Linked DNA regions of Chlorobaculum tepidum TLS. The protein of the gene in region 1 interacts with the protein of each later gene in a pairwise test. Links are inferred from orthologs where the notes say so. Each region holds a gene or a part of one and is shown on either strand. Other genes may lie near its edges.

Evidence for each region.
Region 2: the proteins of gyrA (region 1) and gyrB interact in binary tests that used the Escherichia coli proteins (3 or more experiments, as listed by UniProt). The link is inferred for Chlorobaculum tepidum TLS from one-to-one orthologs.

What each region holds. Positions count from the first base shown.
Region 1 is NC_002932.3:133,963-137,358, forward strand. The notes cover bases 309-3,379. They hold gyrA (DNA gyrase subunit A), read left to right. Parts: upstream 309-639; coding sequence 640-3,120; downstream 3,121-3,379. Other genes in these bases: rsfS (ribosome silencing factor), read left to right, coding at 309-538. Outside these bases: more of rsfS, read left to right, coding at 104-308. UniProt on the Escherichia coli protein: A type II topoisomerase that negatively supercoils closed circular double-stranded (ds) DNA in an ATP-dependent manner to maintain chromosomes in an underwound state.
Region 2 is NC_002932.3:2,126,590-2,129,807, forward strand. The notes cover bases 46-2,938. They hold gyrB (DNA topoisomerase (ATP-hydrolyzing) subunit B), read left to right. Parts: upstream 46-466; coding sequence 467-2,410; downstream 2,411-2,938. Other genes in these bases: AYT24_RS10255 (YraN family protein), read left to right, coding at 46-394; AYT24_RS10265 (peptidylprolyl isomerase), read right to left, coding at 2,399-2,938. In the rest of the region: more of AYT24_RS10255, read left to right, coding at 5-45; more of AYT24_RS10265, read right to left, coding at 2,939-3,218. UniProt on the Escherichia coli protein: DNA gyrase negatively supercoils closed circular double-stranded DNA in an ATP-dependent manner to maintain chromosomes in an underwound state.

The DNA.
Region 1 (3,396 bases):
TTACTGTTTTGTTTTATGGTTAGTTCAATAGCGCATTATTGCTATATTGACTGGTGGGAATGCTTCCCTGTTGAACGATTTTTTTTCATTAAAACGGTTATCTATGTCCCGTTCGGAACATGTGGCCTCTTCCGGCGTTGAAGCTCGTGAAGTGGCGATGAGTGAGTTGCTTGCCAGAAGAGTTGCGGAGTTGTCGCTTGAAAAGAAGGGTGAAGATGTCAAGATTCTGGATGTCCGCGGCCTGACGAGCGTGACCGATTTTTTTGTGATTATTACCGCCGACTCGGAGCGTAAAGCCAAGGCGGTAACCGATTATATTGTTGATGAGATCAAGGAAGAGGGTGAACGTCCGATGCACATCGAAGGTCTCGATACCCTGCGCTGGGTGCTGATCGACTATGTCGATGTGGTCGTGCACATCTTTCAGCCCGACGATCGCAAATTCTATGATCTCGAATCGCTCTGGTCCGATGCTCCGGTCACGGTCGTCACTGCTCCGGAGCCATCAGACGAGCAGGAGGAGCTGCAGGAAGGTTGACGGGCCACCTGCCGGGAACGCTCCGGAGCTTTACGTTTTTCAAGCTATTTTATACATTACGCCATTGTTTTTCAGGGTAAATCAAAGTCAGGGCATCGATTATGCAGCGCGAGAAAATATTGCCGATCAGTATTGAAGAGGAAATGCGGGATTCTTATCTCGACTATTCAATGTCGGTTATTGTCAGTCGAGCGCTTCCCGATGTCCGGGACGGTCTGAAGCCGGTGCATCGCCGCGTGCTTTACGGCATGCACGAGCTGGGTCTGCAGGCGGGCAAGCCGTACAAGAAATCGGCTCGTGTCGTCGGTGAAGTGCTCGGTAAGTATCACCCGCATGGCGACTCCGCTGTTTACGACAGTCTTGTGCGCATGGTGCAGGATTTTTCGCTGCGTTATCCGCTGATCGACGGCCAGGGCAACTTCGGCTCGGTCGATGGCGACTCCCCTGCGGCCATGCGTTACACCGAGGTGCGCATGAAGGCCATCGCTGGCGAGATGCTCAAGGACCTCGACAAGGAGACGGTTGATTTCTCGCTCAACTTCGACGATTCGCTCGAAGAGCCAACGGTGCTTCCGGCGGCGATTCCGAACCTGCTGGTCAATGGCGCTTCGGGTATCGCGGTTGGTATGGCGACTAACATTCCGCCGCACAACATGCGCGAGGTGGTCAGTGGCCTGATCGCGCTCATCGAGAATCCCGAGATCGAGATTGGCGACCTGATGAAGCACGTCACTGCGCCAGACTTTCCCACCGGCGGCATTATCTACGGCTACGAAGGTGTTCGTCAGGCCTACCTGACCGGTCGCGGCAAGGTGGTGATCCGGGCCAGAGCCGTCGTAGAGGTGACGCAGAAAAACGGTCGCGAGTCGATCATCGTTACCGAACTTCCCTATCAGGTCAACAAGGTCAGGCTCATCGAGAAGATCGTCGAGCTGGTGCACGACAAGAAGGTTGAGGGCATTGCCGATATCCGTGACGAATCCGACCGCGAAGGTATGCGCCTGGTGATCGAGCTGAAACGCGACGCCGTGGCCAAGGTGGTGCTGAACAATCTTTACAAGCACACCCCGATGCAGGATACTTTCGGGGTGATTATGCTAGCGCTTGTCGATGGTGTGCCGCGCGTTTTGAACCTCAAGGAGATGATGCAGTACTATATCCGGCATCGCAACGAGATTGTACTGCGTCGCACGCAGTATGACCTCAACGCTGCCGAAAAGCGCGCGCACATCCTCGAAGGTCTCAAAATCTGCCTCGACAATCTCGACGAGGTGATCTCGACAATCCGCCAGTCTCCCGATACTCCGGCTGCTCAGAGCCGCCTTATGGACCGCTTTGGCCTGACCGAGGCGCAGTCGAAGGCAATCCTCGAAATGCGCTTGCAGCGTCTGACTGGCATGGAACGCCAGAAGATCGACGACGAGTACCGCGAAACCCTCGCACTCATCGAAGAGCTGAAATCGATTCTCGAAAGTCCGGCCAAGCAGATGGAGATCATCAAAGCCGAGCTGCTCAAGGTCAGCGACGTTTATGGCGATGAACGCCGCACCGAGCTTCGTCCGCAGGAGGGCGACTTTTCGATTGAGGATATGATCGCCCAGGAGGATGTGGTCATCACCATTACCCACGAGGGCTTCATCAAGCGCTTCCCCGTTTCTGGCTATCGTCGCCAGCACCGCGGTGGAAGAGGCGTGGCCGGAGCGCAGGCGAAGAACGAGGATTTCATCGAGCATATGTTCATCGCCTCCACGCATAACTATATCCTCTTTTTCACCACTGCCGGACGCTGTTACTGGCTCAAAGTGTATGAAATCCCGGAGGCCGGACGGGCCGCTCGAGGTCGCTCGCTGGCCAACATCATGGAGCTTCCGCCCGGCGAGAAAATCAGAACCTATATCAATGTCCGGAACTTCGACGATCCGCACTTCATCATCATGGCCACGGCCAAAGGTATCGTCAAGAAGACCAGCCTCGAGGAGTACTCGCATCCGCGCCGCACCGGCATCAACGCCATTACCATCGATGAGGGCGACGAGCTGATCGAGGCGCGCCTTACCGATGGCGATCACCAGATCATTCTGGCTAAAAGCTCCGGTTACGCCGTCCGGTTTCCGGAATCGGAGGTTCGCTCGATGGGCCGCACCGCGATGGGCGTCAAGGGAATCACGCTCGACGAAGATGAGCGCTGCATCTCGATGGTTACCACCAAGCGCAACGACACCTCGTTGCTCGCCGTTACGGACAATGGCTACGGCAAGCGCAGCAAGGTCGAGGATTACCGCATGACCAAGCGCGGCGCGCGGGGCGTCATCACGATCAAGGCGCACGAGAAAATCGGCAACCTGGTCGGTCTGCTCGACGTCAACGACGAGGACGACCTGATCATCATCACGACCAACGGCATCGTCATCCGCCAGCACGTTTCGGACATCCGGGTGCTTGGTCGGAACACCTCGGGAGTCAGGCTCATCAGGCTTGATGCCGGCGACAGGATTTCTGCCACGGCGCGCGTGCCCAAGAGCGACGACGACTCGGCGACCGAGCCGCTTGGCGACGAGGGGCAGATCGACCTGGAGTTCTGAGCATGGATTGTTTGTGATCCAAACCGGCTGACGAAAGAGGTATTGATCGGAGAGCCGGGCGTTCTCCGGAAATGAATTCGACTGTTATCACTTAATTATTGTTAGAAAGGTATGGCGCGCCCGAAGAATGTAAAGCATATTTTTGTAACCGGCGGGGTGATCTCCTCTCTTGGAAAGGGCATCCTTTCTGCTTCGCTTGGCCTTTTGCTCAAGTCCCGCGGATTGCGCGTGGCGATCCAGAAATACGATCCCTACATCAACGTCGATCCCGGTACG
Region 2 (3,218 bases), 2.0 Mb from region 1 along the record:
CGTCATGAATGCCCCTCAATGGCTCGGCGCTGAAGGAGAAAAAATCGCCGCAAGACATCTGGCCGCAAAAGGCTACCGCATCGTTGCCCGAAACTACCGCTTTCATCGCAATGAGATCGACATCATTGCCTTCGATGGCGAGGCGCTCTGCTTCATAGAGGTCAAAACCAGAGCATCGCTCGGCAAAGGTCATCCAGCCGAATCAGTCACCCGAAGCAAGCAGAAGGAGATCGCGCGAGCCGCCGCCGGCTATCTGGCGAGCCTCGACGACCCCTGGATCACCTGCCGTTTCGACGTCATCGCCGTGCTCGCGCTCAGCATCGACGAGCGCTCCATCCGCAAGTACGAGATCGAACACATCAAGGCCGCCTTCATGGTTGGCGACAAGGGCTGAAATAGCATATCAGCGGATTTTTTTTATCTTTGGGATCAAAGTTTTTACTGATTCATCACGCACGACGATCCCATGCAAGAAACCGATATCCAGACCGCGCAGAACGCTTCAACCGAATATGGCGCCACCAATATTCAGGTGCTCGACGGTATCGAGCATGTCCGGAAACGTCCGGCCATGTACATCGGCGACATTCACAGCCGCGGCTTGCACCATCTGGTTTACGAAATCGTTGACAACGCCATCGACGAAACGCTCGCGGGCTACAACGATTACATTCATGTGGCGATGAATCCGGACGGCTCGGTGACCGTCACCGACCACGGTCGAGGCATTCCGGTCGATATTCATCCGGTCAAGAAGAAGTCGGCGCTCGAACTGGTCATGACGGTCATTGGCGCCGGCGGCAAGTTCGACAAGGGGGCCTACAAGGTGTCCGGCGGCTTGCACGGCGTGGGCGCCTCCGTGGTCAACGCCCTGTCGGAGTGGTGCGAGGTGGAGGTCTATCGTGACGGCAAGATTTTCCGGCAGACCTACCGGCGCGGCGTTCCGCAAGGCGGGGTCGAGGAGATCGGAACCACCGATCAGCGCGGCACGAAGGTCACCTTTAAACCCGACCCCGAAATCTTCAAGATCACCGAGTTCCGCAAGGATATTATTCTCGACCGCATGAGAGAGCTGGCGTTCCTGAACAGCAACCTGCGCATCATCGTGCAGGACGCCGAGGGCAACGAGGAGATATTCCACTACGAGGGCGGCCTGAAAGAGTTTGTGCGCTTCATCGACTCGAACCGTCTGAGCCTGCTCAAGGAGCCGATCTTTTTATCGGGCGAGCGCGATTCGACGATGGTCGAGATCGCTTTGCAGTACAACGACTCCTATCAGGAGAACATCTTCAGCTACGTCAACAACATCAACACGCACGAAGGTGGTACGCACGTCACCGGCTTCCGCAAGGCGCTGACCCGCACCCTCAACGCCTACGCGCAGAAGAACGACCTGCTCAAAAACGTCAAGATCACCCTCACCGGCGACGACTTCAAGGAGGGCCTCACGGCGGTCATTTCGGTAAAAGTTCCGGAGCCGCAGTTCGAGGGGCAGACCAAGACCAAGCTCGGCAACTCCGAGACGCAGAGCATCGTCGAGACCATTGTCAACGAGCAGCTCGCCGAGTTCGCCGAGAGCAACCCCGGCACACTGAAGCTCATCATCGAAAAGGTGAAGAGCGCGGCCATTTCGCGCGAGGCAGCCCGCAAGGCCAAGGAGCTGACACGCCGCAAGTCGGTGCTCGAAAGCTCGGGCCTGCCCGGCAAGCTGGCCGACTGCTCGATCAACGATCCCGACCACTGCGAGCTGTACATCGTCGAGGGCGACTCGGCAGGCGGCAGCGCCAAGCAGGGCCGCGACCGAAGCTTCCAGGCAATCCTGCCGCTGAAAGGAAAGATTCTGAACGTCGAAAAGGCGCGGCTGCACAAGATGCTGGAAAACGAGGAGATCAAGACGATCATCCTCGCGCTCGGTACCAGCATTGGCGAGGAGGAGTTCTCGCCCGAAAAGCTGCGCTATGGCAAAATCATCATCATGACTGATGCCGACGTTGACGGCGCGCACATCCGCACGCTGCTCCTGACCTTCTTCTTCCGCTACATGCGCTCGCTCATCGAGGCGGGCAAGGTGTTCATCGCCCAGCCGCCACTCTACCTGGTCAAGTCGGGCCGAGAGCAGCAATACGCATGGGATGAGGACGAGCGCCTCAGTATCGTGGAACAGATGAAGAAGCTCCAGAAAGGCAAGGCCAATGTTTCCATCCAGCGCTACAAAGGTCTCGGTGAAATGAACCCCGAGCAGCTCTGGAGCACCACGATGGATCCGGCTCACCGTTCCTTGCTTCAGGTCACCGTAGAAAACGCCATGGAGGCCGACCAGGTCTTTTCAACCCTGATGGGCGACAAGGTCGAACCCCGCCGAGACTTTATCGAGAAGAATGCCCGTTATGTCAGACGTTTAGATGTCTGACATAACCTTCACCACCACCTCTTTTTTCAGCTTTTCAATCCAGGCGTTGAACAGCTCCTGGCTCTTGTGGTTCAGGGCCAGCTCCTGGATTTGAGCGAAGTCATGCTCCGGCGTCAGAACGTGCGCAGGCGTTCTTGAGTTGAGCATGAAAAGCGCATAAAACGGAGCGCTCTTATCCGACTCAATCTTCTCCGGTTGACTGATATCTCCTTTGCTTTTCAACCCATCGATGATTTTCCGAAGATCGGGCCTGAGTGTGGCGACCTCAAGATCGGGATTCCCTGAACCGGATGTGATCAGTCCGCCATTCGTGGCAGAGGCCGGATCGTCAGAATACTTTTTAGCCATTTCGGCGAATGTTGCCTTCCCGGAAAGAACATCCTTCCTGATGGATTTCAGGAGCGCAATGGTTGCAGGAATATCAGTTTTGCTCCGGTCGAACAGGGCGAGAATGTGCCGGGTGTGGATGCGGTCGCCTTCCTTATCGATGAGCTGGATGATGTGGTAGCCGAAACGGGTCTCGACAATGCCGGAAATCTGCCCCGGTTTGAGCACAGATGCCGCCTCTTCGAAACTTGGGACCAGCTCGCCTTTCCGGGTGAAGCCCAGGTCACCCCCTTTTTCCCTTGAGCCTGGATCATCGGAATATTCACGGGCAAGGGTAGCAAAGCTACCCCCCGCTTCAAGCTGCTGCTGAACCGCCTTGATTTTATCGAGCGCGGCCTGCCTTGCGGCTTCAGAGACTAGTGGCATTTTGATGATTTGTGAAACCGAAACCGTCTCAGGCGCCTCGGGCAACGCCCCCTTT